DNA from 4 places in the Bacillus sp. YC2 genome. Region 2 is predicted to be linked to each of the others. Evidence: riboswitches for the same ligand, from Rfam matches in the RefSeq annotation. Region 2 holds a riboswitch; each other region holds the start of a gene.
The links. Region 2 has a riboswitch for S-adenosylmethionine ahead of mtnW (2,3-diketo-5-methylthiopentyl-1-phosphate enolase). Riboswitches for the same ligand answer to the same signal wherever they lie in the genome.

Region 1: linked by a shared signal. The riboswitch ahead of KY305_RS03935 (5-methyltetrahydropteroyltriglutamate--homocysteine S-methyltransferase) and the one ahead of mtnW (2,3-diketo-5-methylthiopentyl-1-phosphate enolase) in region 2 are both predicted to bind S-adenosylmethionine.
Region 3: linked by a shared signal. The riboswitch ahead of KY305_RS06680 (methionine biosynthesis PLP-dependent protein) and the one ahead of mtnW (2,3-diketo-5-methylthiopentyl-1-phosphate enolase) in region 2 are both predicted to bind S-adenosylmethionine.
Region 4: linked by a shared signal. The riboswitch ahead of KY305_RS05745 (phosphoadenylyl-sulfate reductase) and the one ahead of mtnW (2,3-diketo-5-methylthiopentyl-1-phosphate enolase) in region 2 are both predicted to bind S-adenosylmethionine.

What each region holds. Positions count from the first base shown of each region.
Region 1 is NZ_JAHXDO010000001.1:772,194-779,253, forward strand. It holds gene KY305_RS03905 (DUF4352 domain-containing protein) at 1-399, shown strand, start outside; gene galE (UDP-glucose 4-epimerase GalE) at 443-1,459, opposite strand; partial or broken gene KY305_RS03915 (response regulator) at 1,648-2,215, shown strand; gene pepT (peptidase T) at 2,263-3,495, shown strand; gene KY305_RS03925 (hypothetical protein) at 4,078-4,245, shown strand; gene KY305_RS03930 (LURP-one-related/scramblase family protein) at 4,370-4,846, shown strand; SAM riboswitch class I at 4,928-5,014, shown strand; gene KY305_RS03935 (5-methyltetrahydropteroyltriglutamate--homocysteine S-methyltransferase) at 5,093-6,229, shown strand; gene KY305_RS03940 (putative RNA methyltransferase) at 6,281-7,060, opposite strand, start outside.
Region 2 is NZ_JAHXDO010000008.1:143,416-151,557, reverse strand. It holds gene motA (flagellar motor stator protein MotA) at 1-65, shown strand, start outside; gene motB (flagellar motor protein MotB) at 37-822, shown strand; gene mhqR (MarR family transcriptional regulator MhqR) at 857-1,303, opposite strand; gene KY305_RS14280 (sporulation kinase KinD) at 1,501-3,018, shown strand; gene spo0E (aspartyl-phosphate phosphatase Spo0E) at 3,231-3,491, opposite strand; gene KY305_RS14270 (1,2-dihydroxy-3-keto-5-methylthiopentene dioxygenase) at 3,801-4,337, opposite strand; gene KY305_RS14265 (methylthioribulose 1-phosphate dehydratase) at 4,354-4,983, opposite strand; gene mtnX (2-hydroxy-3-keto-5-methylthiopentenyl-1-phosphate phosphatase) at 4,941-5,648, opposite strand; gene mtnW (2,3-diketo-5-methylthiopentyl-1-phosphate enolase) at 5,645-6,859, opposite strand; SAM riboswitch class I at 6,949-7,048, opposite strand; gene KY305_RS14250 (pyridoxal phosphate-dependent aminotransferase) at 7,085-8,142, opposite strand, start outside.
Region 3 is NZ_JAHXDO010000003.1:385-8,526, forward strand. It holds partial or broken gene KY305_RS06655 (RNase A-like domain-containing protein) at 1-913, shown strand, start outside; gene KY305_RS06660 (contact-dependent growth inhibition system immunity protein) at 920-1,222, shown strand; partial or broken gene KY305_RS20240 (peptidoglycan-binding protein) at 1,257-1,745, opposite strand; tRNA gene KY305_RS06670 (tRNA-Val) at 1,904-1,976, opposite strand; gene metC (cystathionine beta-lyase) at 2,108-3,280, opposite strand; gene KY305_RS06680 (methionine biosynthesis PLP-dependent protein) at 3,273-4,394, opposite strand; SAM riboswitch class I at 4,464-4,589, opposite strand; gene KY305_RS06685 (esterase family protein) at 4,768-5,490, shown strand; gene KY305_RS06690 (YjcG family protein) at 5,524-6,039, shown strand; gene KY305_RS06695 (GNAT family N-acetyltransferase) at 6,045-6,476, shown strand; gene KY305_RS06700 (AbrB/MazE/SpoVT family DNA-binding domain-containing protein) at 6,631-6,864, shown strand; gene KY305_RS06705 (ABC transporter ATP-binding protein) at 6,865-7,602, shown strand; gene KY305_RS06710 (ABC transporter permease) at 7,595-8,142, shown strand, end outside.
Region 4 is NZ_JAHXDO010000002.1:149,710-157,851, reverse strand. It holds gene carB (carbamoyl-phosphate synthase (glutamine-hydrolyzing) large subunit) at 1-1,893, shown strand, start outside; gene KY305_RS05765 (dihydroorotate dehydrogenase electron transfer subunit) at 1,890-2,660, shown strand; gene KY305_RS05760 (dihydroorotate dehydrogenase) at 2,660-3,595, shown strand; gene pyrF (orotidine-5'-phosphate decarboxylase) at 3,564-4,283, shown strand; gene pyrE (orotate phosphoribosyltransferase) at 4,280-4,912, shown strand; SAM riboswitch class I at 5,015-5,119, shown strand; gene KY305_RS05745 (phosphoadenylyl-sulfate reductase) at 5,251-5,952, shown strand; gene KY305_RS05740 (sulfate permease) at 5,965-7,029, shown strand; gene sat (sulfate adenylyltransferase) at 7,078-8,142, shown strand, end outside.

The sequences.
Region 1 (7,060 bases), on a different contig from region 2:
GGCGACACTGTTAAGACTGAAAAAACTGAGGTTACTGTTACGAAAGTAGAAAAAAGAGATTCGGTAGGAACACAATATATCGAGAAAAATGCATCTGACGGCGGCGTTATCGTGGCTGTGCAATATACAGTCAAAAACATTTCAAAAAAACCATTGAGCTCTTTTTCTATTCCAAGCGCTAAATTAGCAGATTCTGAAGGAACATCCTATGATGCAGATATTGACGCTTCTTCAAGCTATGCGACAGAAACAAAAGTGGACAACAGTAAAATCTTAAGCGACTTAAACCCAAACATTAAGGTCACTGACGTGAAAGCTTTTGAAGTAGATAAAAATGCGTATGCAAAAGGAACTTGGAAATTGAAGTTCAGCAACGATATTGAAGTAAAAATAAAATAACCATATAAAAAAGAGGCCTTCTCGTTGAAGGTCTCTTTTCTCATTACACTTTTTGATACCCGTTTATATTCAAAGACTGCCATTTCCAAGAGTCGGCGCACATCTCTTCCAGCCCGCGTTTTGCTTCCCAGCCTAATTCAGCCTTTGCTTTTGCCGGGTCGGCGAAGCATTCGGCGATGTCGCCTGGGCGTCTGTCGGCAAAACGGTACGGAACTTCTTTTCCTGATACCTTTTCAAAAGCTTTGACCATCTCAAGAACGCTGTAGCCGGTTCCGGTTCCGAGGTTATAGGCGTCAGCGCCTGTTGTGTTCAGTATTTTTTCCAGCGCTTTGACGTGGCCTTCAGCAAGGTCAACGACATGGATATAGTCACGCACGCCCGTCCCGTCTTTGGTCGGATAATCATTGCCGTACACCTGTAATTGTTCGAGCTTGCCGACTGCTACTTGGGCGACATACGGCATTAAATTATTCGGGATGCCATTCGGGTCTTCGCCGATCCGGCCGCTCGGATGCGCGCCAAACGGATTAAAGTAACGCAGCAGCGCAATGCTCCATTCAGGGTCTGCCGTATGCAGATCGCGCAAAATCTGTTCAAGCATCAGCTTCGTTTGCCCGTAAGGATTTGTTGCGCTTAATGGGAAGTCTTCGGTAATCGGCGTGGTTTCCGGGACGCCGTACACCGTCGCCGATGAGCTGAAGACGATTTTTTTCACACCGTACGTTTGCATGGCTTCACATAAAATAAACGTTCCCGTCAGATTGTTATGGTAGTACTTGAGCGGAACCGCAACAGATTCACCGACCGCTTTTAATCCCGCAAAGTGAATGACGGCCTCAATGTCATGCTCAGCAAACACCCGATGTACCGCTTCCCGGTCAAGGAGGTCCGCTTCATAAAACGCCAGCCCTTTTCCGGTAATGTCTTTCACCCGCTCTACAGCTTCCGCTGAGCTGTTTGACAGATTATCCAATACCACGATATCATAGCCGCTATTTAACAGCTCAACACATGTATGGCTTCCGATATAACCCGCTCCGCCTGTCACTAAAATTGCCATGATTAAAGCCTCCCTATTTGAATGAATTGACCATATTATATAGGTTTTTTCTGCCTTCATCATCCATTTTCAAGAAGTTTAATAGTTTATTCATGGTTCCTTCATATTTTGTTTTCATCTGTGTAAAAAAATCAACCTGCCGATGGACGAATTGATTTCTTAAGGAATTGATCTTATGAGTATGAGCAATTATTTCATTTTGCCTGACTGACGACCAGCCGCTCGTCCGGGAAGGCTTCCGGTACATCATCAGGCACGCAAAAAGATATAATCGTCGCCGATGAGGCCGGTGACGGACGGGAAGCGGCGGCATCGCAATGCAAACGAAACCCGATGTCACCTTACTGGACGTCCAGATGCCGATTTTCTCAGGCATAGAAGCAACTAAAGAAATTATGACCGCCCTTCTCGATCCGAAAATCATCATTCTAACCACTTTCGATACTGAAGGATACACATCCTGAGGAATTAATTGACGCCGTTCGTGCTGCTGCAAAAGGAGAAGCCATTTTCCGGACAGCCACTGCCGCTAAACTCATTACACAAGCCTTTCAGAACAAACAAAGGCAGCCCCTTGCGCCGCACATTTACAAAACAGCAAATGACGTACGGTCTGAAAAATGAAGAAATTGCGGAACGCTTTTTGTCAGTGAAAGCACCGTAAAAACCCACGTCCACCGCATCACCCAAAAGTGCCGGGCGCAAGATTGGACTCAGGCGGTTGTGTTTGCGAGACGAAACGGGATTGTGAAATAGAAATTCTTTCCCCGGACATGGTAAGATAAGACAAAGGAGATGACGGTATGAAGAATGAGATCATTGAACGCTTTACGTCTTATGTAAAAGTCGATACACAATCTGATGAAAGCAATGAAAGCTGTCCTTCAACCCCCGGCCAGCTGACATTGGCGAACATGCTCGTGAACGAATTAAAGTCAATCGGCATGGAAGAGGTCACAATTGACGAGAACGGTTATGTGATGGCAACTCTGCCGGCAAACACAGACAAAGACGTGCCGACAATCGGTTTTCTTGCCCATGTAGACACCGCGACCGACTTTACCGGAAAGAATGTGAATCCTCAAATTATTGAAAGCTATGATGGACGTGACATTGTCTTGAATGAGAAGCTCAATGTCATTCTCTCACCGGAACAATTTCCGGAGCTTTCCGGCTATAAAGGCCAGACATTGATTACAACGGACGGTACGACGCTGCTCGGCGCCGATAATAAAGCAGGCATTGCGGAAATCATGACGGCAATGGCCTATTTGATCAAACATCCCGACATCAAACACGGAAACATCAGAGTCGCTTTTACGCCTGATGAAGAAATCGGCAGAGGCCCTCATAAATTTGATGTGGCCCGCTTTAACGCCGCTTTTGCCTACACGATAGACGGAGGCCCTCTCGGCGAACTTCAATATGAGAGCTTTAACGCTGCCGCCGCTAAACTTACGTGTTACGGAAAAAGCGTTCACCCCGGAACGGCAAAAAACAAAATGGTCAACGCTTCCAAAATCGCGATGGAATTCCATCACTCGCTGCCGAAAGAGGAAGCACCGGAATATACAGAAGGATACGAAGGGTTCTATCATTTAATATCAATGAACGGAGACGTATCTGAAGCCAAATTGTCATATATCATCAGAGATTTTGACAGAGACCGTTTTATAGCAAGAAAAGAAAACATGCAGGCGATTGCGGATTCACTCGCGGCCAAATACGGAGAAAACAGTGTCAGCCTTGAGCTGCATGATCAATACTACAATATGAGAGAAAAAATTGAGCCTGTCAGAGAAATTGTTGACGTGGCGTACGAAGCCATGAAAAACCTGGACATCGAACCGATTATCGAACCGATCCGCGGCGGAACTGACGGCTCACAGCTCTCATATATGGGTCTGCCGACTCCGAATATCTTCACGGGCGGCCAAAATTTCCACGGAAAATATGAATACATTTCTGTCGACCATATGGAAAAAGCCGTAAACGTCATCATCGAAATCGCAAAGCTGTTTGAAAAACGAGCCTAATCTAAAAACCAAAGCGCCTGTGCTTTGGTTTTTTCATCACCAAAATGAAACTTTTCCCCTTTTATTTCCGTAAATAAGGTATCAAACGGAAAGAAGGAGTGAAGAATATGGCCAGAGGCACCGTGGCGAAAGCCTTGAAAAAAAGCTTGATCACCTCGCGCAAACTTGAAACAAAATCAAACCCTTTCAAGAAGCTTCGAAAAATGTTTAAACGATTTTTTTAAGGTGTCGCATTTCTTTTTTGATATTTCACCTAAAAAATAAAGAAAGCGCTATCATATAAGTGCAGTTATTTTGCATATCAAATGAACTTTTAGGGTACTGAATAAACACAGGCAAGCGGAAATGACGTAATTAGTTAATTTGACACATGCAAAAAATAGCAATAAAGTTATATAAACTATGTTGATTTAACAGCCGATAGAACCTATAGAACCACAAGCCAGAGAAAACATCACATCTTATGGTCTTTTTTACGGAAATTGTCGCTGTTTTCCAAAAAAGTTTCAATTTTTTGAATACTTTTCGTTTGTTTTTCCGTACAATGAATAATACCAAAACTTTTTTTGGGAGGTATGTAAAATGATGTTACTTATATTCGCTGCTTTAACAGGTTATTTGGTTTTTTCTTTCAGTAAGGACAACCGCCGTAAAGCGCCAAAGACAAGCCCGCTGGTGACAGCTGCCGACACGACCAACATCATTGATTTAAACGCGATCCGTCAAAAACGCCGGATGCCGCTTTCATAATACGACAGCTGCCGCAGATAATCGGCAGCCTTTTTTTATTTCACTTCCAAAAATGACTATTATCCCGATAGAAATGAAACCTTTTGCCTCCTTTTTTCGTAGAAAATAAAAAAAGGAGTTTTTTATGTATCATTTTTATATTAAAGAGCGGATGTTTTCATTTAAGGATCATTTTCAAGTATTTAATGATGACGGAAAAGAGGTCTACAGGGTGGAGGGAAGCTTTTTTTCGTTTGGTGACGAACTGAAGCTGACGGATTTGGACGGCCGCACACTCGCCAGCATCGATCAGAAACTGATGTCTTTTGTTCCGCGTTATGAGATTTCTGTCAGCGGCAAGCCCGTATGTGAAGTGAGAAAGAAATTAACGTTTTTCAAACCGAAATTTGAAATTTCTCATCTCGGCTGGGAGATCACCGGTGATTTATGGGGGCAGGATTTCCAAATCACAGACGGCATGGCGGACCGCATGACCGTCAATAAAAAATGGCTGAGCTGGGGCGATTCTTACCATTTGCAGATTAAGAATGAAGAAGACATTCTCCTTTGTCTTGCGATTGCGATCGTTATTGATATGGTTCTATTTGAGGATGAAAATTAAAAATACTTATCGAAATATATTGACAATATAAAAAAACATACTAAGATTAATAGTAATACAGTTTATTCTGAATATGATGTTTCCTTATCAAGAGAGGTGGAGGGACTGGCCCTATGATACCCGGCAACCGCTGTTCAGCAGAATGGTGCTAAATCCTGAAGATAAGGTTGAGATTGCGGACGCAAGCTCTTCCCTATCCAAGGGAAGAGCTTTTTTTATATTCAAACAGGAAAGAAGGAATCGTGAATGTCACAGCAAAACACAAAACAGCCATTGAACACTCTTCTAAGAAAAAAACCGCCGTTTCGGGCAGATCAGGTCGGAAGCCTTTTGCGTCCGGCGGCTGTGAAAAAAGCGCGCTTGCAAAAAGCGGCGGGTGAGATCTCGGCCGAACAGCTCCGCCAGATTGAAAATGACGAAATCATCCGCATTGTGGAAAAGCAAAAGGAAACCGGCCTCAAAGTGGTGACTGACGGCGAATTCCGCCGGGCATGGTGGCATTTCGACTTTTTGGAAAATTTAGACGGAGTTGAAGCATTTACGCCGGAAAGCGGTATTCAGTTCCATAATGTACAGACAAAAGCGCGCGGCATTAAAGTGACCGGAGATATTGATTTTTCTGCTCATCCGATGCTTGACGACTATAAATTTCTTCACAGCATTGCCGGCGATGCCGTACCGAAAATGACCATTCCAAGCCCGAATATGCTGTTTTTCCGAGGCAAATTAGAAAAAGCGGCATATCAGAATGATTACAAACAATTTCAGCACGATGTGTCAAAGGCTTATAAAAAAGCCATTCAAGCTTTTTATGACGCCGGATGCCGCTACCTTCAGCTTGATGACACAGCATGGGCCGTTTTCTTATCAGAAGCGGGACTGCGTCAAATTGAAGCTTTCGGTACGACGCCGGATGAGCTGCGCCAGCTGTTTGCTGCATCCATTAATGATGCCATCGCAGACCGCCCTGACGACTTGACCGTTACGATGCATATTTGCCGCGGCAACTTCCAATCGACTTGGACAGCGGAAGGCGGCTACGACGCGGCGGCAGAAACGATTTTTGACGGGTTAGATCTGGACGGGCTGTTCTTGGAGTATGATGACTCGCGTTCAGGCGGCTTTGAACCGCTCCGTTATGTCAAACGCCCTGATCTTCAGCTTGTGCTCGGTCTGGTCACATCTAAGTTCGGCGAACTGGAAAGCAAGGACAGCATTAAACGCCGAATTGAAGAAGCTTCAAAATACGCCAGCCTGGACCAGCTCTGCCTCAGCCCGCAATGCGGATTCGCTTCCACTGAGGAAGGAAACCTGATCACAGAAGAACAGCAATGGGCAAAACTGCGCCATGTCGTCGAAATTGCCGGCGAGGTTTGGAAATAAGCAAATAATAAAGAAGACACGCTTGATGTCCCGAGCGTGTCTTCTTTCATTTTATAGAGGATCAATGCCAATCAGCATATCGACATCTACTGTAATCTCAGCAGTTTCCCTTGAGATAAAACGTTGAATTTTCTCTTCTGAATGTTTCCACGTTAAAGGCGTCATCTGAACCAGCAGGGTAAGGTCTGATTGAGATAAGGTCTTCGTATAACGCAGCCTCCTTCGCTCTGAGGTTCGGAAGACTGCTTGGAAACGGCTGACCGAAGAATCGTTGGTATACTTCCGTTTTTCGCTTCCGCCGAAAAAGAACTCTCTCACTTCTTTTAAGTAATCACGCCGCGGAACAACCTTGATCACTGCCCCGCCGTGTTTCAGAAGCCTGCTGTATTCCTTATAATTAGAAGGTGATAAAATCGACATAATCACGTCAAAACTGCTGTCGCCAAACGGCGTATCTGCCACATCAGCCACTGCAAAAACCGTATCCTCCCCGAACGCTTTGGAAGCGGACAGCACTCCTTCTTTTGAGATATCAATGCCTATACCCCTCACGGAATTCTCGGCTCGGAGCGCTCTGCATACAGCGGATACATGTGACCCCTCTCCGCATCCGGCATCCAGAACAGTCATCGGTTTTTGCGGAGATTGCAGGCAGCTGATGATCCCGGTAATCTCTCTGCGAAGCGGATCAAAGAATTTCTGTGTTTCAAAAAGCTCCCGTCTCGCTTCAAACAGTGCCCTTCGATACTGGCTTTTGACAGGCTTCGTCAGGAAATTCACATAACCTTGTTTGGAGATATCAAATGTATGCCCGCGTTCGCAAATAAAGCT
Region 2 (8,142 bases):
GTGCAAAAGTCAGCGAACAAGAAGGAGAGTCAAACAATGGCGAGAAAAAAGAAGAAGAAGCATGATGACGAGCATGTGGATGAGTCTTGGCTGATCCCGTACGCGGACCTTCTCACCCTTCTCCTTGCTCTGTTCATTGTATTGTTCGCCATGAGCTCTGTCGATGCGGCGAAATTCCAAATGCTTTCTAAATCATTCAACGCCGTATTTACCGGAGGCACAGGTGTCCTGGACTATTCAAGCGTCACGCCCCCTGAGAATGAAAAAGACGGCATTGATACGATAAAAAAAGACAAGGAAAAAGAGAAAGAGAAAAAAAAGAAAGCAAATGAAGCAGCGGATCGCGAAGAGCTTGAAGGCGTGCAGAAACAGGTCAATCAATTCATTAAAAATAAAAAGCTTGAGCATCAGCTTGAAACGAAACTGACAAACGAAGGCTTGTTAATCACCATTAAAGACAGCATCTTTTTTGATTCGGGAAGAGCCGATATCCGCCGGGAAGATGTCCCGCTTGCGAAGGAAATCTCGAATTTATTGGTGCTGAACCCGCCGCGCAACATTATCATCAGCGGACATACGGACAATGTTCCGATTAAAAACTCAGAATATCAATCAAACTGGCATTTAAGCGTCATGAGAGCCGTCAACTTTATGGCTTTGCTCACTGAGAATCCGAAATTGGATGCAAAAGTGTTCAGCGCCAAAGGCTTTGGCGAATATAAACCGATTGCGTCTAACAAAACCGCAGAAGGACGCAGTAAAAACAGACGCGTTGAGGTATTGATACAGCCGAGAAATGCCGGCACCGACAAAAATCAATAATAAAAAAAGGAAGCCCTTCAAACGGCTTCCTTTTTCACTTCTGATGAAAATGTTTTGCGTTTAATCCTACTCTTTTCAGCATCTCCGTACACATTTCTATCTCTTCATCACTCAGCACACTGATCATTTCGTTTATCTCCGCCGCATGATCCGGAAAAATATCATCCAAAAGACGGATACCCTTTTCTGAAATTTGTGCAAAGGTCACCCTTCTGTCGGTCGGCGAGGCTTTTCGGATCAAGAGGTCTTTTTTCTCCAGCTTGTCAACGACGTATGTAATACTTCCGCTCGCTAATAAAATTTTGTCGCCGATTTGCTGCAGAGGCTGGTCGCCTTTGTGGTATAGCAGCTCAAGCACCGCAAATTCCGTCGGATTCAGGCCGTGCTTATGAATATGTTTATTCATATGATCGTTAATAGAGCGATACGCACGTGAAAGTACAATAAATAATTTCAATGAGTTTTCTGTCTTATCTGTCATAAATCAATCATCCTTTTACAAAAGAAACCGTTACAGAGAAACATTAATAAACAAACTGAAAAATGTCAACAAAAATGTTTCCAAAATTTCTCTTCTTTTTGCAAGGCTTCATAAAATAACTTGTTTTTCTATCATTTTGGTTATTTTTTCTTATTAAAGCAGTATAATCAATGATATAATACCTCTATTCAAGTGTTATGTTGGAGCGATGCAGATTGAATACTTTTAAAGGTGCTCTGGGAAAGATCAAGCTTTATCTGATATTGGTGATTATCCCGGCACTTATTATCAGCTTTTTCATTTATGAAAAAGAAAAGCAGAAAATAGCCGATAAACATATACAGGAAGCCAGTATGATGCTGAATCTTCACCGCAATAAGCTCAATTATTTAATTGGGGAAACAAAAGCCCGGATGACAACACTTGCGATCGCTGTCGATAAGCCGGTCAGTGAAGAAAAAATAAATGAAATCCTCGATCAGGCTTTTGAAGATGAACCGAGATTCAACGGGCTTTACATGCTGAACTCAAAAGGCGATGTCATAGCGAGCACAACCGATCTGAAATCAAAAGTGAATCTGGCGGACAGGCCGTATTTTACAAAAGCAAAAGAGACGAAAAAAACGGTCATCACAAACGACTACTCCAGCAGAATTACAGGCCAGCGCATTTTTACGATCTGTGTCCCGGTTTTAGACGCAAACCGGAAGGTCACGGACTATTTAGTCGCAGCCATCCAAGTCGATTATTTGAGAAATATGATTAATATGCTGAGCCCTGATGTTTATGTGAAGGTAGTGAACCAGAAAAAAGTGATATTCGCCAGCGGACATGCTGACCAATCAGAAGACGAAAAACCGGTCAGCGGTTATTTGGATGATATCAACTGGAATATCAATGTGTATCCGAAACCGGTTGAGTTGAACGAGTTGACCAAAAGCGTGCTGCTCCCCATGTCCAGCATTGCCGTGCTGCTTAATATTTTGTTCATTCTCGTTCAATATTATTTGCTGAAGCGCCAGACCCAGCTGGAGCGCGCTCAAAATGAGGCGCAAAAGCTCGAGCTGATCGGAACGCTTGCCGCAAGCACCGCTCATGAAATCCGCAATCCGCTTACCGGAATCAGCGGCTTCATTCAGCTTTTGCAAAAAAAGTATAAAACTGAGGAAGATCAGCTGTATTTCTCTATAATTGAGCAGGAGATAAAACGAATTAATCAGATTGTGAGTGAATTTTTGGTGCTCGGCAAGCCGACCGCGGAAAAGTGGGAGGTTAACTCGCTTCAGGATATTCTCGATGAAATTATGCCGATCATTTATTCTGAAGGAAATCTCTATAATGTGGAAGTCGACGTGAAGATTCAGGTCGAACGGCCGCTGATGGTCAACTGTACGAAAGACCATATTAAACAGGTGATCTTGAATGTGGCAAAAAACGCGCTGGAATCAATGCAGGAAGGCGGCAAACTGGCAATCTATTTAGATGCCCGCGATCATAAAGCCGTGATTAAGGTCGTCGACAACGGAATGGGCATTTCTGAAGATATGCTGCAGCACATTTTTCTGCCATTTGTAACGTCCAAGGAAAAAGGCACCGGCCTCGGCCTTGTCGTGTGTAAACGTATCGTTTTGATGTACGGAGGTTCAATTGATATTCAAAGCGAGCTGGAAGAAGGCACTGTGGTCACCATTACCCTTCCTGCCGCTTCACGTTAAAAAAACACCCTGAATCGGGTGTTTTTTTATCTAAAGGAGCATATGTGTAAGAGGATGCATGCGGAGGTCGGCATCATGGCCTGCAGATAAATACGAGGCGCTTCGTGAGCGGAATCAACGGGGTCTTCCCGCTAATAAAAACGCGTTCATCTTCAGGATGCCGCGCTTGTTCAGGAAGCGCTTTTGCTCTTCGTTATCTGTTTTATCATCATTCATTTGTTTGCCTCATACGCCGGCATTACATCACCGCGGGAGAACAAGCCTATTTTCTTCACAAGGCCCTGTATTCCTTGATGATGTATGTGTTCCCGGTTTATCATCTGCTGATACGCGTTCATCAGACAGTCCAGCTCCTGACTGTGTCTGATCGTATCATATCCTGTAAACCCCTGCCTGTTAGCGGCATCTATCATCATTTTTCTTTTTTCATCAATAGATACCAGCAATTTTTCTTGTTCAGAATAACTACCCATTCACTTCACCCCTCACCGCTAAAAGAATAGGAAACAAGTTTGATTGGGTTATTGAGCATTATTACAGATTATACTTTATTTGTAAACATTTTTTTACTAAATAACTTGATTTTTCATTTCATATTGGAATCTTTAGCAGGATTAAGAGAATAATACCCAGTTGCATGATCATGTAAACGGCATTTCGCATGTTCCGGCGGCGGAAAATAGAAGTTTAGCACAAAACGGAGGATGATGACTTTATATTAAAATACTGTCAACAAGAAAAACCCCCCATGCGTTTTTCTGCATGAGAGGCTTGTGTTTTCGTTAGTTTTGCACTCTTTCATTTTCGTAAATCGGAACCCATCCTTCTGACGTAACGAAAATCCTGACTGCGACGACTTTACGGTCTTCTTGAAGCGTAAAGTAGTGGCGGATGTTTTCCGGTACCGAAATTAAATCTCCCGGATTCAAACGGACATCAAAAAAAGTGCCGTCTTTGCCTTGAATGACGAAGATGCCGTGGCCGCTGACGATAAAGCGGACTTCATCATCGGTATGATGGTGTTCTCTTTGAAAGTTTTTCAATAATTCATCAAGGTTCGGAGTCGTATCTGATAAAGATATGACGTCTTGGGATTTATAACCGCGCCGTGCGGAAATGTCCTGAATCTCCTTGTCAAAAGCAGCAAGAATCTGCTCTTTTTCGTCTTCTGTCAAATCATATTTTTCTGAAAGCTCAGGCGGAAGTTTATCAATGTTCCACTGCTCATAAATAACCTCCTGGTCGTCTAAAAAGCGTGCTACTTCCTCTTGGTTTTCTATTAATGTATTTTTTTCATCATGAATTCTGATCGTTGCCATTTTTGATTCCTCCTCTTTATTTGACAAGCTGCGGCCGGAGTGACAGGAGCTTGATATGATAGCTGAATAAAAATTCATAGGCTTCCAGCACCCTTTTTGCCTCAAACGCATTTTTCCCCCATGCCGTAATGCCGTGGTTGCGGATCAGCACGGCGCCGGAGTCGCTCGCCGCGTGTGCTGCGAAGCTTTCAGCCAATGACGGAATATGCGCGGGATTGTCAATAATCGGAATGGCCACCGCCGCGTTTTCCTCCCATAAGCCGAGCGCTTTAATGATTTCCTGTCCCTGAAAGGTAATTTGTTTTTCATCGCCGTACAGCTCTGATATCACATTATTATTTATCGTATGAATATGCAGACAGCAGCCCGCATTTGTCTTCTGATACAAATAGGTATGCAGAAGCGTTTCCGCAGACGGCTTTAAGGAATGGCCGGTTTCAGCGGGTTTCCCGTCCTGATCGACTAAGAGAAAATCTTCGTCTGTTTCTTTCCGTTTATCCTTGCCGCTTGCCGTGACGAGAAAGGTTAACGGCTCATCAGAGACTTTAATGGAAAGATTGCCGCTTGTCGCCGGGAACCAGTCTCTTTCAGCCAGCTCACGCTTTACTTCGGCAAGTTCGCGCCAGCGCTCTTGTTTTGCAGCCATGCCTGCACCTCCCCCATATTTTCAATGCCGCTTTTCACTTCGTAAAAATCATGAAAAGGAAGATGACGCAGCCCGAGCTCCTTGCATTCATCCAGCAAGTAATCTCTTGCAAAACACATATCAGATAACTTGGCAGCCTCGACATCCGTAACGGAATCACCGATCATGATGAGAAACTCCTTTTGGTCTTCTGAAAGCTTTCGGATGACTGACGGTTTGCAGCAGCCGCATTGGTTTGTACAGCCCTCGTCACAGGCATGAGGCCATTCAATATGAATATGGGCATTTTCAAAAGACGCGTGATTGCAGAAAATACGCTCCTTTTCCACGATTCCATCCAAAAGCGGGTGCACAAAAAAGTCCATCCCGCCGCTTACGACGTAAAACGGAAGGCCGTTTGACCGGACGAACGACACAAACTCCACAAAACCGTCCCGTATGTTCGCATCCTGCAGAACAAAATCTGTCAGCTCTTCTTTTAAGCTGCTCGGCAGAAGCCCGAACATCCGGCCGACGCCCTCTTGGATGGATATGCTTTTAGACAGGACGCCATCCTTTAAAGCGAGCCATTCAGGCGGTGCAAATTCTTTCATGATGCTGATAATGTTGTCGTTCATTGTAACCGTTCCGTCGAAATCACAAATAATCAGCGGTGTTTGGGTCATACGGCTTCCGCCCTCCCCCATTTGTCTAATGCGAGCTGAAGGTCTTTGCACGCTGCGGCTTTTTCTTCTATCGGCTGCGCTTGAAGCACCGCATCGATAATAGCGCGGAACGCTTTTCCTCCGCCCTCGGCGCCTCTCGGATGCCCGTGAATCCCGCCGCCGGCGTTAATGATATGATCAATTCCGAAATCACGCATCAATAAAGGCGCCATGCCCGGATGAATGCCTGCTGACGGTACTGCAAATGAAGGCTTGAAGACATCTTCCTTCACACATTCGTCGTGAATGGCGAGCGCTGTCTTTTTCGGAAGAGCCACCGACCCGTAAGGTGACGGAAATAAACTGAAATCGGCTCCGCAGCACCGGTTCAGCTTACCAAGCAAAAGTGCATGCGATAAACCGTAGACGGGAGATGATGTGAACGCGCCGCTGACCGCCGGGTGCGCCATGATCGGAAGCGGGATGTCCGCATCTTCCGCAAGGCTTTGCATAACGTCTAAGCCATAGGCAAACACATTCAGTAAAAGGGCGTCGGCTCCAAGCTCGGCAGCGCGTCTTGCTTTGTCCCGCAGGTCAGCCGTCCGTCCCGTAAGGTTTACCGCATACAGCGTTTTATGCCCGGTCTCTTCACAGGTTTCCTTCAGGACACGCTTCCCTTCTGTAATACGGGTTTCAAACGGGGCCAAATCATTTTCAAAGAAAATTTCGTCATCTTTAATGATATCGACGCCGCCCAGCGCCTGCTGTCTGAGCTGATCTTTAATGTCAGTGAGATCCCGTCCGATTACGCCTTTAAAAATGCTCATTAAAAGCGGTCTTTCAAACTCGCCGATCATTTTGCGGATGCCGTATATGCCGAATTTCGGCCCGGGCAGGGAGCGTTTAAACGCCTCGGAAAATTCAAGATCAATCAGTTTCATTTTTCCGTCAAGCGACAGCTTCCCGAACACTGTTGTCAGCACTGCCGGAATATCGTTTGAAAAATTAACCTCAGGATAGGCAATGGTAATGACCGCCTGTTTTTCGTTTTCAGCGGTTGCTTCTTTCTTCTCAACCTTTACCACCCGGCCCTTATGCCGTCTGAGCTGATCCTGCTTCAGCTGGGGCAAATCCGTCCAGGAGCCTACCGTCAGCCCTGTCGCAATTTGTTCAGCCCGTTTCTCACTGTCTCCCGGGTCCGTCAAAAGGTATGTTGCCAATACTTCGCTCATGCGTGAACTCCTCTCTTTCTTTCGCAAAACAATAAAAAACCTCTCCTGTTTGAGCAGAAAGAGGTTTCAAGGTTTCGTGTTATGTCCGAATCTTATCTCTCAGCTCCTGCTGCAAGAATTAGCACCGTGCTTTATCAGTCGGTTGCCGGGCTTCATCGGGCTCGTCCCTCTGCCTGCTCTTGATAAGAATAATGATTTTATAAATTATTTTGAATTATCCCATTGTTATCTTGTAATGTCAATGCTTTTTCGGGCGAAAAGATTTAGTTTTCCGATCCGGTCCGCCGCCTCTTTAAGTCTTTCTTCACTTGTCAACAGACCGACTCTGATGTAGCCCTCGCCCCATTTTCCAAAGCCGTTTCCCGCTGCGACCGCGACATTGGCCTTTTCCAGAAGCAAGTCTGAAAATTCCTGTGACGTATAGCCGGCGGGCACAGGCAGCCACGCGAAAAAGGAGCCGGCCGGGGCCGTCACTTCCCAGCCGATATCGCGGCAGGCCGTGATCCACGCATTGCGCCTTGATTCATACCTGTCATTTTGCTCGGCGACACACGTCTGATCCGCTAAAAGAGCCGCTGCCGCAGCCTGCTGGACCGCAGGGAACAAACTGACAAACATGTGGTCTTGGTACAGGTTGATCGCTTCGATGACTGATCTGTTCCCAATGGCAAATCCAACCCGCCAGCCCGCCATATTGTAGGTTTTTGACAGCGTGTAAATTTCAATTCCGGTTTCTTTTGCTCCGTCTGTCTGCAGGAAACTCAGCGGTTTGTGCCCGTCAAAGCCGACGGCCCCGTAAGCGAAATCATGAACGGCGCAAATGCCGTTTTCCTTTGCGAAGCTGACCGTTTCCTCAAAAAACTCCGGTGTCGCCACAGCCCCGGTCGGATTATTCGGATAATTGAGATACAGGAGCTTCGCTTTTTTTCGCACTTCCGCAGGAATCGCGTTGTAATCCGGGAGGAAATCCCTTTCTTTCGTCAGCGGCATCATTTCCATTTTTGCTTTCGCCAGGGCAACGCCTGACCAGTAATCAGGATAACCGGGGTCCGGCACCAGAATCGTATCACCCGGGTTTAACAGGCATTGCGGAAGCTCAACAAGCCCTGCCTTGCCGCCGAACAATACGGCTACCTCAGTTTCCGGATCGACAGTGACGCCGTACTCTCTTTCGTAAAAAGCCGCTGCTGCCTTTTTAAAGCTGTAAGAGCCGCGGAATGATGAGTATTTATGATTTTCCGGCCTTTCAACAGCGCGTTTCATTTCTTCTACGATATGCTGAG
Region 3 (8,142 bases), on a different contig from region 2:
AGCTGTCGGCGCATGGGATTTTTACCATCTCTCCGATGAACAAAAGGCAGCCAAAACCATTTCAGCCGTAATGAACACGCCCTCCTACGCAAAAATCATATGGACAAACCTGTCGGATTCATGGAATGATAAAATGGTTAACGGGGATGCGTATTCAAGATCACATTATATCACCTACGCCATCGGCAGCCTTGTTGGGCTAAAAGGGTCCGGCTCAGCTGTAAAAGTAACAAGCAAGCTTGCGAAAACAGGTGCCGCCAAAGTGGATAAAGTCTTGGAAGCCGGAGAAAAAACGACTGCAAAACATGTAAAAACCGGGATTGAAAAAGGAAAAGACTATATCAATTCCTTTTCGAAAAACAAGTACGAACCCGCGCTTGCCGGAATAGCACAGGATATTGAAAATACTCACAATGTGAAGAATACTCCTTTGTTGAAAAGTATTATTGAAGATAAAAAAGAGAGTGTTCTCAGAAAATCTGAAACTTCTAACAACACGGCCATAGGTAATGTCAAACAAGGTGATAGTACCCCTCTCGCACCTGGCGGTGGATTAGCTGCTCACGAAGCAAAAGGCGGACACCTTATAGAAAGACATGTTGGTAAGACTGATGAAGAGTTATTACAGAGGCTACAGATAAACAAGAAGATACGTGCCTCTTCTAGTTTCACTGATAGGCCAACTGCAGAAAGAATCGCTAATGAAACTTTAACTAAACATAAAAAGGAAATTGAAGAGTGGTTAAAAAGTGATGTTAATGATCCATTACCGTTACCTTATAGAGGAACAGAAGTTATAGGTAGAGGAGTTCGTAAAGGTTCAAATGAAGTTAAAGATATGACTAATGCTAGAATAGTATTAAAGAAAAATCAAGATGGTAGCTTTATACTAACAGGCTACCCAACGAGGTGATATATAATGATTGAAATTAAAGTTTCTGATCCTGTATTTAGATTTCTCGGTGGACATTTCCACCAAGATATAGAGTCTCCGGAAAATGCACTTGATGAATATTTAAATGAAGCATCACAAAAACTAAAAGAAAGAGATTTAATAGCACTAACTGAGTTTGTAAATAGTGATTATTCAGAAGAAGACAAAAATGAATTTATAGAGGAAGCAGCGGATGGTATATACTTTCCTGAAGATGATATAACTCCATTAGAATGGCTTAAGCAAGTCACTGAACAAATTAAAAAACACCTAAAACAACATAGTTAGAAAAAGAGCCCTCTTATAAGAAGGGCTTCTTTTATTACTTCAATTTTGCTTCAAGTTTTGCTTTCGTTTTCTCTCCGTAAATGCCATCAGAAGTTAGTCCGTTCATCAGCTGAAACCGTCTTACTGCATCAGCTGTTTTCCGCCCATAATAGCTATCGATTCCGAAGTTCTTTGCTCTCTTATCGAGGTAGTAATAAAGAGCCGCCAGCGCCGTCTGAATCTGTTTAACGGTCTCCCCTCGGGTCAACGGGCTTGCCACTTTAAAAATACCCGTAGGCAGGCTGAATTTTGATTTTTGAGTTGTTTTAGGCTTTGACGATGTTACTTTCTTCTTGCCGCCGCTTTTCAGCTCATTATCACTCTTAATGTAGGAGACGTTCACATATCCGTGGAATGTTTGGCCTTTTGAATTGGTGTACTCAACATAGCCCCATCCGTTGACAGTTGAGCCAAGCTGATATTTTACAATCGTGCCATTCGGCACGGTCAGCACCATTGAAGAACTGGCGCTTCGTTCAGTACGCGAACACCAATATATTTTCCATAGCGAGAAAGGTAAGCCCTATTATTACACAACCCCCACCGCAAAATGGTCCAAGTTCGCCAACAACTCGCGAATTTGATAAACAGGCTTTATTAAAGGAAAAGTAAAAAACCCTTGCGTAGCAAGGGTTTCGGCTATGATTCCGACTGGGCTCGAACCAGCGACCTCTACCCTGTCAAGGTAGCGCTCTCCCAGCTGAGCTACGGAATCATGATATGTATGTGTTACTGGGTATGTTGTTGTCTCTCTGACATTTATAATTATATAACCTGCTTCCCCATTCGTCAACACTTTTTTATAAAAAATAAAAAAGGCGCTGCGCGCAAAGCGCAGCGCTCTGATTACCGCACACCGGCGGGGGCAATTTGTTTCAGCGCCTGTTCGAAGTCGCGCTCTAAGTCTTCGGCGTTTTCGACTCCGACGCTCAGGCGCAGCAGGCCGTCTGTGATGCCGCGTTTTTCTCTTTCTGTTTTCGGCATGGCGGCATGCGACATTGTCGCCGGGTATGAGAGGATGGATTCGACGGCGCCCAGGCTGACGGCGAATACCGGGAGCGATACGTTCTCCACCAGCTTTTTGACGGCTTCCTTGCTTTCCAGCTCAAAGGATAGAACGGCGCCTGATCCGCTTGCTTGGCGTTTATGTGTTTCAGCCCCCGGGTGGCTGGCCAGCCCTGGATAGTAAACGTTTTTGACAGCAGGGTGCCGGTGAAAATATGCAGCCAGCCGCTCAGCGGTCCGGCTCGCTTTTTCCAATCTGACCTGCAATGTTTTCAAGCCTCTCAGCACAAGCCAGCAGTCCTGTACGCCGAGCACCGCGCCAAACGAGTTTTGCAGCTTATAAAGCTGATTGCCGAGCTCTTCATCTTTTACAGCGGCGAGGCCTGACAATACGTCGCTGTGCCCGCTTAAAAATTTCGTTGCGCTGTGAAGCACGATATCTACGCCAAGATCAAGCGGGCGTTGTAAAGCCGGGGTCATGAACGTGTTATCCAGGTATGTCAGACAGCCGTGATCTTTGGCCAGTTTGACGACTGCCTCGATATCCGTGATGCCGAGCGTCGGGTTTGAAGGAGTTTCCATATAGATGGCTTTTGTATTCGGCCTGATGCCGCGGGCGACCGCTTCCGTGTCCGTCATATCGACAAAGGTGTGCTCGATCCCGAAACGGGACAATACCTCAGTCACCATGCGGAAGGTTCCGCCGTATACATCCTCTGTGACGAGAACGTGGTCGCCTTGGGACAAAAGTAAAAATGCCGTAGAAATCGCAGCCATTCCCGAGCTGAAAGCAAAACCTCTCGTTCCGCCTTCAAGATTCGCAATTGTCTCTTCAAGGGCCGTTCTGGTCGGTGTGCCGGAGCGGCTGTAATCATATGCCCCGAATTCTTCAAATGAAGACTGATGGAATGTAGAGGCGTGCTGGATCGGCACGCTGACGGCTCCCGTGGCCCCGTCTGTTTTAAATGAATTGTGCACGAGTTGGGTTTCAAGCGTCCAATTTTGATTACTCATATGACACAGCCCCCTCTTTCACTTGGCGTAGCGCCTGCTTCAAGTCCTGCTTTAAATCCTCTGCGTGTTCAATCCCGACTGAAAAGCGCAGCAGGCGATTGCAGACGCCGTTTGCGATACGGATGTCTTCCGGAATGTCCATGTGCGTCTGCGTCGCGGGGTATGTAATAAAGCTTTCCACCCCGCCGAGACTTTCTGCGAAACAGATCGTTTTCAGCGCCTTTAAAAACGGATTGACCCATTCCTCTTTTTGCAGCCTGAAAGACAGCATTCCGCCTTTTCCGGGATATAACACGTCGGCGATTTCTTCTTCCTGTTCTAAAAATACCGCAAGCTCACGGGCGTTTTCTTCATGACAGCGCATTCTGAGACCGAGTGTTTTCATCCCTCTCATTAAAAGCCACGAATCAAACGGCGGGAGGACGGCGCCGATGGCATTTTGATGATTAAACATGATCTCGCCAAGCTCCTCATCCTTAACGACAACAAGACCAGCAAGCAAGTCATTGTGCCCCCCTAAATATTTTGTGGCGCTGTGAATGACGATGTCGGCGCCAAGTTCGATCGGGCGCTGAAGAACGGGGGTATAAAAAGTATTATCTACGATCAGCAGCAAGCCCGCCTCTTTCGTAATCTGGGCGATTTTTTCGATATCTGTCTCCTGCATGAGCGGGTTTGTCGGCGTTTCAACAAATACCGCTTTCGTGTTGTCCGTCAGTTTTGAGCGTAAACAGTCTTCATCGCTGAAATCATCATAAATGAAGCTTACACCGTACTTCCTCCACTCATTTTCAAACAAACGGTATGTGCCTCCGTATAAATCTGAAGAAACGATCAGTTCATCCCCGCTTTTGAATAAAGCCATGATGGTTTGAATGGCTGCCATTCCCGAGCTGAAGGCAAAACCTCTCGCCCCGTTTTCTAAATTGGCAATGGCGTCTTCCACGAGCTGGCGTGTCGGGTTTTTTGTGCGTACATAATCAAAGCCGGTAGACTCTCCTATACCTCTGTGGCGGAAAGCGGTGGACAGATAAATCGGCGGACTGACAGTTCCCGTTGCTTCTTCACTTCTATTTCCAATTTGGGCTAATTTTGTTTCAACATGCTGCGTCATAAGTAAGCACCATCCTTTTTTCAAAATAAAAAAGCTCCTTCTTCATAAGAAGAAGGAGCTTTTCTCTTCCTCTTATCTTCCAAGCATGTGAATCGCTTGCTGGATTTAGCACCTTGGCACTTTGCCTTCTGACGGCAAAGCAAACCGGTTGCTGAGGTTTCAAAGGGCCAGTCCCTCCACCTCTCGTGATAAGAATATTGTTTTGTATTTTCTGATTGTTCTATATTAACTCACTGTTAAATGAATTTCAACAACTTTTTATTCATTCCAAACTCTCGCAAGAAGTACATCTGAAGAAAGAAATTTCTAATAATTCATGGTACAATAGGAAAAAAACACAATCAAGACTAGAGACGCCCTGGAGGAATGCAATGTGGCACCGAAAACCGGAGTAATCCATGAGAAAAAACTTTTTTCACATGAGCTTGAAGAGGAAATGACCGTTTTGGTCTACCTGCCGCATACTTACTCCCCACTGTACAAATACCATACGATCATCGCTCAAGACGGCCATGATTACTTCAGATTGGGGAGAATCGGCCGGCAGGCGGAAGAGCTCATGTCCAAAGGGGAGATTGACCGCTGCATCATTATCGGTGTTCCCTATAAAAATGTTCAGGAGCGAAGAAACACGTACCATCCTGAAGGCTCCAAGTTTGCCTCCTATAAACGGTTTATCGCAAATGAACTTGTCCCTTTTATCGACGAAGAGTACCCAACTTATCAAGTCGGCTTCGGCCGCACAATGATCGGGGATTCTCTCGGGGCAACCGTTTCGCTTTTGACGGCGATTGATTATCCGAACATGTTTGGAAACGTCATCATGCAGTCTCCGTATGTCGACAAGCATGTAATTGATGCCGTCAGAGAGTCGGAGGATATAAAGCAGATCTCCGTTTACCACCAAATCGGAGTAAAAGAAACAGACGTCCATACAACGGACGGCAAGATTGTTGATTTTACTGCGCCGAACGAAGAGCTCAAACGGCTGCTGGAAACGAAACAGTCTGAATACCATTATGAAACCTTTGACGGGGATCATAAATGGACTTACTGGCAGCCGCTCATCACACCGGCGCTGAAAAAAATGCTGTAATCACTTTTACATTCATTCAAGGAGGGAACTTTCATGAAATACGGTATCGTTTTATTTCCATCAAAAAACTTGCAGGATCTCGCAAATTCGTACCGGAAACGCTATGACCCGAGCTACGCGCTGATTCCGCCGCATCTGACGCTGAGAGAACCGTTTGAATCCGCTGAACAGGAAATTGAGCAAGTCGTATCACAGCTGAGACAGATTGCAAAGGAGTCACATCCGCTCGTTTTAAAAATCACCAAATACAGCTCGTTTTCTCCCGTCAATAATGTCATCTACATGAAAGCGGAGCCAACGGATGAATTAAAAGCGCTGAGTGAGAAATGCTACTCAGGGGCATTAACCGGCAAGCCGGAATACAGCTTTGTTCCGCATGTGACAGTCGGCCAGAAGCTTTCGTCAGATGAACATTCTGACGTATTGGGCCAGCTGAAAATGCTGGAGCTTTCCCACGAGGAAATCATTGACCGTTTCCATCTGCTCTATCAATTGGATAACGGCTCATGGACAGTATATGAAACATTTTTATTAGGCGGAGGAGAATAACTGTTTTGGAAGCCATCATCGCTCATACTGAAAAACAAATAAACGACGCTTTTTTCATCAGAAAAGAGGTCTTTGTTAAAGAACAGCAAGTACCGGAAGAAGAAGAAATCGATCATTTAGAAGACGAATCAGAACATATCGTCATTTACGATGGAAGCCAGCCCGTCGGAGCCGGCAGGTGGCGCTTGAAAGACAGCTATGCCAAATTAGAACGCATCTGCGTAATGAAGAGCCACCGCTCTCTCGGTGTCGGCGCAATCATTATGCAGGCGCTTGAAAAAGCCGCAGCCGCGCGCGGCGCTTCTGCTTTTATCTTAAATGCACAGACCCGGGCGGTGCCGTTTTACGAAAAACAAGGATACCGTGTCACGTCCGGGGAAGAATTTCTCGACGCTGGCATTCCTCATTTGGAAATGGCAAAAGATAATAAAAAATAAAAAACACTCCTGTCTCGGATGATGAGGCAGGAGTGTTTTTGTATACCTGGGAAAATTTTTGTTTCACGCTTGAAATTTGTGTCAAAAAAAGAGTATGTTTGGTATGTTCAGTAATACAAATCATACAAAATATACAATTCTTACTGGACATGAAATGGTAGCCCCAAAAGGAAAGCATATCTTTGGAACTGTCAAAGTTGGAACGAAAGGGCAAATTGTAATTCCAAAAGAAGCAAGAGAAGTTTTTCATATTCAGCCAGGAGACTCGCTGCTCATGTTAGGTGATGACCAGCAGGGTATTGCTCTTGTAAAACAAGAACTCTTTTTCGAATTCGCTAATGATATTTTAAATGCAAAAAACATAGATGAAGAAGGCGGGGAAGAGTAAATGCCCGCCATTCAGCTGAAGAAATTAACGAAAAATTATAAAGGTGTAACGGCTGTCGATCATCTTGAATTTTCAGTTAAGAATGGAGAATTTTTTGCTTTGTTAGGTGAAAATGGTGCCGGGAAAACAACACTAATCAGTATGCTCTGCGGACTCCTTTCGCCTGATGGCGGAGATGCATTCGTGCTCGGGCATAGTATTTTGACTGATCTGGACAAAGTGAAACCTAAAATGAATTTGTCGCCTCAGGAAACTGCTATAGCCCCGAATTTAACGGTGCGTGAAAACTTGGAGTTTATTGCAGGAATTTATGGGATGTCAAAAAAAGAAGCGAAAATAAAGGCATCTGACATGCTGGAATTGTTCCATTTAAAGGAGAAGGAAAAAGCAAAGACGAAAACATTATCTGGCGGAATGCAGCGCCGGTTAAGCATTGCGATGGGAATGATTACGAATCCGCAAATCTATTTCTTAGATGAGCCGACATTAGGGCTGGATGTTCGTTCGCGCCGTGAATTATGGAAGAATCTTGAGAAGCTGAAAGGAAACATGACGATTATTTTAACAACACACTATTTGGAAGAAGCCGAAGCACTGGCAGACCGTATTTGCATTTTAGAAAAAGGGTCATTAAAAGCGCTTGGCACGGCGGAGGAGCTGAAGCAGCAAACACATACAGCAACATTTGAAGAGGCCTTTTTAGCCATTTGTGATGGGGAGGCCGGAATTTATGCTTAATTTTGCGATACGCAATCGAAAGGAAATATTTCGTGATCCCCTGTCCATTATACTGGGAATCGCATTACCCGTTATTTTATTACTTGTTTTTACAACCATTGAGAAAAACGCGCCGCTTGATACCTTTAAAGTCAATCATTTGGCACCCGGACTGATTGTCTTTAGTTTTGCTTTTCTCACGATGTTCACTGCATTACTAATTGCAAAGGATAAACAGACTGCACTTCTGACCCGTTTGTTTGCTTCCCCATTGAAAATAACCGATTATGTTGTTGGTTATGCCCTGCCGATGATACCATTAGCCATTTTACAAATCGTCATTTGTTATTTAGCGGCGATGGCTGCAGGTTTATCCGTTGAATGGTTAAATCTATTGATAAGTATCGCTGTATTATTGCCGATAGCCATCATGTCCATATTCTTTGGGTTATGCTTAGGGGCAATCTTTACAGATAAACAGATTTCAGGGATCGGGACAATATATATCACGTTAGTGCAATTTTTAGGCGGAGCCTGGATGGATTTAAATCTTCTCGGTGA
Region 4 (8,142 bases), on a different contig from region 2:
GGCTACACAGTTGAACAGCTTCATGAGTTTTCTGCCATCGACGTATTCTTTTTGCACAAGCTGCATAAGCTGGTTGCGTTTGAAAACGAGCTGAAAGCAAATAAAGGCAGCCTAACAGTTTTACAGACGGCAAAAGAACTCGGTTTCTCTGACAAATACATCAGCAGGGAATGGAACATGCCGGAATCAGAGCTGTACAACCTGAGAAAACAGTCGTCTATCCTGCCGGTATTTAAAATGGTAGATACGTGTGCGGCGGAATTTGAATCTGAAACCCCGTACTTCTACAGCACGTATGAGGAAGAAAATGAGTCAGCTCTCACTTCAAGAAAAAGCGTCGTCGTCCTCGGATCAGGACCGATTCGCATCGGACAAGGCGTTGAATTCGATTATGCGACTGTTCATTCTGTGTGGGCGATTAAGCAAGCCGGCTATGAAGCGATTATCATCAATAACAACCCGGAGACGGTGTCAACTGATTTCAGCATTTCAGATAAGCTGTATTTTGAACCGCTGACGGTTGAAGATGTTATGCACATCATCGATTTGGAACAGCCGGAAGGCGTTGTCGTCCAATTCGGCGGCCAGACGGCCATCAACCTTGCAGAGGAGCTGAGCGCCCGCGGCGTCAATATCCTCGGCACATCACTTGAGGATTTAGACCGTGCGGAAGACCGCGATAAGTTCGAGCAGGCGCTTGAGGCGCTGAACGTGCCGCAGCCGCTCGGAAAAACCGCTGTGTCAGTTAACGAAGCGGTCAAAATTGCCGCGGCCATCGGCTATCCGGTTCTCGTCCGCCCTTCATATGTACTCGGCGGCCGGGCGATGGAGATCGTCTACCACGAAGACGAGCTTCTTCACTATATGAAAAATGCGGTGAAAATCAACCCGCAGCATCCGGTCTTAATCGACCGCTATTTAACGGGGAAAGAAATCGAAGTGGATGCCGTTTCAGACGGCGAAACAGTCGTCATCCCGGGAATTATGGAACATATCGAGCGGGCCGGCGTCCATTCAGGGGATTCGATTGCCGTCTATCCGCCGCAGTCTTTAAGCGAAGAAATTAAGCGGAAAATTGAAGAGTACACGGTGGCTTTGGCGAAAGGCCTCAACATCGTCGGCTTGCTGAACATCCAATTCGTACTGTCGCAAGGTGAAGTATACGTGCTTGAGGTGAATCCGAGATCAAGCAGAACCGTACCGTTTTTAAGCAAAATCACAAAGATTCCGATGGCGAACCTTGCGACAAAGGTCATCCTCGGCCAAAAGCTTGCTGATTTTGGCTATCAAGAGGGACTGCAGCCTGAACAGCAGGGAGTATTCGTCAAAGTGCCTGTCTTCTCATTCGCGAAGCTGAGAAGAGTCGATATTACATTAGGGCCTGAAATGAAGTCGACGGGAGAAGTGATGGGCAAGGATTCAACTGTCGAAAAGGCGCTTTATAAAGGGCTGATTGCCTCAGGCATCCAAATCCCGAATTACGGATCAGTGCTTCTGACCGTTGCCGATAAAGACAAAGAAGAAGCACTGTTGATCGCCAAACGCTTCCATTCGATCGGCTATAAGATTTTGGCGACGGAAGGAACGGCGGCATATCTGAAAGATGCTGCAATTCCGGCTCAGGTTGTCGGGAAAATCGGTGAAAAAGGCCAAAACCTGCTTGACGTCATCAGAAACGGAGAAGCGCAATTTGTCATCAATACGCTGACAAAGGGCAAACAGCCGGCAAGGGACGGCTTCAGAATACGCCGTGAATCTGTGGAAAACGGCGTGGCCTGCCTGACGTCTCTAGACACGGCCGAAGCGATTTTGCGGGTATTGGAAAGTATGACATTCCGAGCGGACCATATGCCGGCATCGGAAACGAATCAGGAGGCAGCTGTTACGATATGAAAAAAGCGCATTTGACTGTTCAATCCAACCGCGAGATTGCCGACCGAATCTATCAAATGGTGCTGAAAGGAGAACTTGTCCAGCACTTTACGGAGCCGGGACAATTTCTCCATCTGAAGGTAAGTGACGCGGTCACGCCGCTTTTAAGAAGACCGATCAGCATCGCAGACGTCAATTTTTCAGCGAATGAAGTGACAATTATTTATAGAACAGACGGTGAGGGAACGCGCCTTTTGTCTCAGAAGCAAAAAGGAAGCAAGATTGATGTTCTCGGCCCTCTCGGGAATGGATTCCCCGTTCGGCAGATTGAATCCGGAAAAACCGCCCTGTTAGTCGGGGGCGGGGTCGGGGTTCCGCCTTTGCAGGAACTGTCAAAGCGTCTTACGGAAAAAGGCGTAAACGTCATCCATGTGTTAGGATTCCAGTCGGCTAAGGATGTCTTTTACGAACAAGAATGCCTCAGATACGGAGACACCTATGTGGCCACGGCTGACGGGACACACGGTGAAAAAGGGTTTGTGACGGATGTCATTAAACAGAAGCAGCTCGAATTTGACGTCCTCCTCAGCTGCGGGCCGACCCCGATGCTGAAGGCATTAAAGCAGCAGTACGGCCATAAAGAGGTTTATCTTTCAATGGAGGAGCGGATGGGCTGCGGCATCGGAGCGTGTTTTGCCTGTGTGTGCCGCACTGACGAAAGCGATACGTCATATGTCAAAGTTTGTCTCGACGGGCCTGTATTTAAAGCTGAGGAGGTGGCGCTGTAATGTTAGAAGTGAATTTGCCGGGTCTTCATTTAAAGAATCCGATCATTCCCGCTTCCGGCTGTTTCGGCTTCGGGAAAGAATATGCACGGTTTTACGATTTGTCATGCCTCGGTGCGATCATGATTAAAGCGACCACGAAAGAAGCGCGCTTCGGAAACCCGACGCCGAGAGTGGCGGAGACCGGCGCAGGAATGCTGAACGCCATCGGACTGCAAAACCCCGGCCTTCAGCATGTTCTTGAACATGAACTGCCTTGGCTGGAACAATTTGATACACCGATCATCGCAAATGTGGCCGGCTCTCAGGTTGAAGACTATAGGGAAGTGGCAGAGCATATCAGCAAAGCGCCGAATGTGCACGCGCTTGAGCTCAACATCTCATGCCCGAACGTCAAAACAGGCGGAATCGCTTTCGGCACAGATCCTCTGATGGCCGCAGAAGTGACAAAAGCGGTAAAAGATGTGTCTGAAGTGCCTGTGTATGTCAAGCTGTCGCCGAACGTCGCAAACATTACAGAAATTGCAAAGGCGATTGAAGCGGCCGGAGCTGACGGATTGACGATGATCAATACACTTGTCGGGATGAGGCTTGATTTGAAAACCGGCAAGCCGATTTTAGCAAATAAAACGGGCGGGCTGTCAGGTCCGGCAATAAAACCTGTCGCCATTCGGATGATTTATGAAGTCAGTCAGGCTGTAAACATTCCGATCATAGGGATGGGCGGCGTCCAGACGGCAGAAGATGCATTGGAATTTCTTCTGGCGGGGGCGAGTGCGGTTGCCGTCGGCACGGCTAACTTCGTCAACCCTTTTGCCTGCCCTGAGATCATTGAACAGCTCCCTCGTGTGCTGGGCCAATACGGCTTTCAATCGATAAGTGAATGCATCGGAAGGAGCTGGAAACATGAAAAACAACCTGCCCATCATCGCGCTTGATTTCGCATCGGCTGATGAGACGCTCGCTTTTTTAGATCTATTTCAAAAAGAGAGGCTGTTTGTCAAAGTGGGAATGGAGCTTTTTTATCAAGAAGGACCCGCCATCATACAGCAATTAAAGGAACGGAATTGTGAATTGTTTTTAGATTTAAAGCTCCACGACATTCCGACAACCGTAAATAAGGCGATGAAACGGCTTGCGAGCCTCGGAGTTGATCTTGTAAACGTGCATGCCGCAGGGGGCGCGCAAATGATGCGGGCCGCTCTCGAGGGACTGGAAGAAGGAGCCCCGGCAGGAAAAAAACGGCCGTCTTTGATTGCGGTCACACAGCTGACAAGCACCTCAGAGCAAATGGCGAAGGAAGAGCTGCTGCTTCAAAAACCGCTTTTAGAAACGGTTGTGCATTACAGCAAGATGGCGGATGAGAGCGGGCTTGACGGGGTGGTATGCTCGGTTCATGAGGCAAAAGCCATTTATGAAACGGTCCGCCCGTCATTTCTGACTGTCACGCCCGGCATTCGCATGTCACAAGATACAGCAGACGACCAGGTTCGTGTGGCGACACCCGCTTTCGCACGAGAAAACGGATCATCAGCCATTGTCGTGGGCCGGTCCATTACAAAAGCGAAAAACCCCGTCAAAGCGTATGAATCAATCAAACTGGAATGGGAGGGCGTTAGCCAATGAAACAAGCCATCGCAAAACATCTATTAAACATTAAAGCTGTATTTCTGCGCCCGAATGAGCCGTTTACTTGGGCGAGCGGCATATTATCCCCGATCTATTGCGATAACCGTCTGACACTGTCGTTTCCGGAAGTGAGAAATGATGTGGCAGACGGCCTCAGCAAGCTGTTAAAAGAGCATTTCCCGGAAGCTGAGATGGTCGCGGGAACAGCAACGGCCGGCATTCCGCACGCCGCGCTTCTGGCAGACCGTTTGGATGTGCCGATGTGCTATGTCAGAAGCAAGCCGAAAGCACACGGTAAGGGAAATCAAATCGAAGGCGCCCTCAAAAAAGGGCAAAAAACCGTCGTGATCGAAGACTTAATTTCCACGGGAGGCAGCGTGCTTGAGGCAGCGGCGGCTCTTCAAAGAGAAGGCGCGGACGTTCTCGGCGTCATCTCGATTTTCACATACGGCCTTCCGAAAGCAAGAGAAGCATTTGAGAAAGCAGGCCTGCCGTATTATTCATTAACGGACTATGACACGCTGACGGAAGTGGCGCTGGAAAACGGGACGATTCACTCAGATGACCTCGAAAAGCTGAAAGCGTGGAAAAAGAATCCCGAGTCAAAAGATTGGTTTAAAAAATAAATGAGAGAAAACAGGCCGCAGGGCCTGTTTTTATTATTCCTATCAAAAAACTCGGGTTGACTTCTGTTAGAATTGTGCTAAAATTTAGTACAAATCTAAAAAAACTTATCAAGAGCGGCTGAGGGACTGGACCGATGATGCCCGGCAACCTGCATATCATGCAAGGTGCCGCATCCAGAAAAATGCATAGCATTTTGAAGATAAGGGCTATACCGGGTCACTGTCTTTCATTCCGCTGGATTGAAAGTTTTTTATATGATGAGAATAACAGATTAAGGAAAAGACAACCGGCAGAAAGCAACAGCTGTTTGATTGTCTCCGAGAGGAGGAAAGAAAAAATGTTAACGTATGACACATGGGAAGAGCCGGCGATTACATTTCCGGAAGACGATTCTTATAAGGGTGCGCTGTCAGTCCTGAAATGGGCGTACGGACACTACGGAGATCAGCTCGTTTATGCGTGCAGCTTCGGAATTGAGGGGATCGTTCTGATCGATTTAATTTATAAAGTGAAGAAAGACGCGGAAATCGTTTTTCTTGACACGGGTCTTCATTTTAAGGAAACGTACGAGACGATTGAAAAAGTCAAAGAGCGGTATCCCGGCCTTAACATCATTTTGAAAAAACCAAACCTTTCTCTTGAAGAACAGGCTGAGGCTCACGGGGATAAACTGTGGGAAAGTGACCCTAACCAGTGCTGCTTTATCAGAAAGATTCTGCCGTTAAGAGAAGCGCTGTCGGGGCATCCTGCATGGCTTTCCGGCCTGCGCCGCGATCAAGGTCCGAGCCGGGCAAATACGAATTTCCTGAATAAAGACGATAAGTTTCAATCAATCAAAGTATGCCCGCTGATTCATTGGACATGGAAAGACATCTGGAGATATACATCCAAGCATGAACTGGATTATAACCCCCTTCATGACCAAGGCTATCCGAGCATTGGCTGTGAACCGTGCACCTCTCCTGCATTTACCGCAGAAGATTTGCGCAGCGGCAGATGGAACGGCATGGCTAAAACGGAATGCGGCTTGCATGAATAAGGGAGCTGCGCGATGGAAATAGCCGCAATTTTATTCAGCCTGTTTTTTGCCATGAATATCGGAGCAAGCGGCGCAGCGGCTTCGATGGGAGTCGCTTACGGGTCTGGCGCCGTAAAAAAGAAAACCTTCGCGCTGTTGATATGTGCAGCCGGCGTTCTGTCCGGTGCGATCATCGGCGGGGGAGAAGTGGTCAAGACGATAAGCTCCGGAATCATTCCGGAACAGACGATTACGCTCTCTATTGTCTGCATCATTATCGGAGCGGCGGCACTGTCATTATTTACGGCAAATGTGCTCGGCATTCCGTTATCGACAAGCGAAGTGACCGTCGGTGCGATTGTCGGAGTAGGCGTAGCCTACAAAGTTTTATTTTTACAGCATCTTTTTGTGATCGTTATATTTTGGGTGCTGGTTCCGTTTGTCGCCTTCTGCTTCACGTATCTCATTTCGAAGCTGTTCAGTTCTCTGAATATTCGCGTCATTTCAACCCGAAAACAGCGAATATTGGGAATTGTGCTCCTTATCGCAGGATTTTCGGAAGCTTTTTCAGCCGGAATGAACAACGTGGCAAACGCCGTAGGCCCATTAGTTGCGGCCGGAGTGCTCAACGTGTCTAACGGCACGTTGTACGGAGGCGTCTTTGTTGCCCTCGGGGCCTTGCTCTTAGGACGAAAGGTGCTTGAAACAAACGGCAAAAAAATTACGAGATTTTCAGCCGGAGAAGGCATTCTGCTTTCCGGAACCGGAGCAGGTCTTGTCATTATCAGCTCCGTATTCGGATTGCCGGTTCCTTTGGCGCAAGTGACTTCATCGTCAATTATCGGTATCGGAATGGCTAAAAACGGGCCTAACGTTTTTCATAAACGAGTCGTGAAAACGATGCTGAAAGTTTGGATCGTTTCGCCGTTTTTATCACTGTCTATTTCTTACCTGCTTGTCTCCTTATTATTAAAAGGAGATTACTATTCCATCTTTATGATGGCAAGCGTGCTTTTAGCCGCCGGCGGAGCAGTCAGCCTGATGAAAGCCATCCGCAAAGAAAAGCGCTCTGTCCATGAACAAGGCGGGGGCATTTAACTATTAATCTGAGTTTATTTATCTGTTAACTGGGAGGAACAAATTGTTATGAGTTTAGCACCGCACGGAGGAACATTAATTAATCGGGTAAACGAGCAATACGACGTTACATCTATTCAAAAGGAAATCGAATTGGACCTGATTTCGTTTGCTGATTTAGAGCTGATCGGGATTGGGGGATACAGCCCGATTGAAGGATTTTTCACAGAAAAAGATTACGTGTCAGTCGTTGAAAACATGCGTTTGGCATCCGGAACTGTCTGGTCTCTTCCGATCACGCTTCCGGTTGATTCAGAAAAAGCAGCTGAGCTTGCAATCGGCGACACCGTCAAATTAACCTACGGCGGAGAAACATACGGCGTGGTAGAGATCGAAGATATGTACACGCCAGACAAACAAAAAGAAGCCATTCATGTGTATAAAACCGACGATGCCGCGCATCCGGGCGTGAAAAAATTGTTCAGCCGCGGTGATACGTACGTCGGGGGACCGATCACATTAATCAAAAAAGCGTCAAAACAGTTTCCGGAGTTTACCTTTGAACCTGCTGAAACAAGACGCAGCTTTGAAGAAAAAGGCTGGAAAACCATTGTCGGCTTCCAAACGAGAAATCCCGTTCACCGCGCTCACGAATATATTCAAAAAACAGCGCTTGAAACGGTTGACGGTTTGTTTTTGAACCCGCTTGTCGGTGAAACAAAATCAGACGATATTCCGGCAGACGTCAGAATGGAAAGCTATCAGGTGCTGCTCGATCATTATTATCCGAAAGACCGCGTTTTCCTTGGCGTATTTTTAGCGGCCATGCGGTATGCTGGCCCGAGAGAAGCCATTTTCCACGCGCTTGTCCGGAAAAACTACGGCTGCACACATTTTATCGTCGGCCGCGACCATGCCGGAGTAGGTGATTACTACGGCACATACGAAGCGCAAGAGCTGTTCAACCAGTTTACAGCAGATGAACTCGGCATTACGCCGATGAAATTCGAGCACAGTTTCTTCTGCCAAAAATGCGGCAACATGGCGACTGCCAAAACATGCCCGCACGAAAGAGAGCACCACGTCATTCTTTCAGGAACGAAAGTCAGAGAAATGCTGCGAAGCGGCGTGATG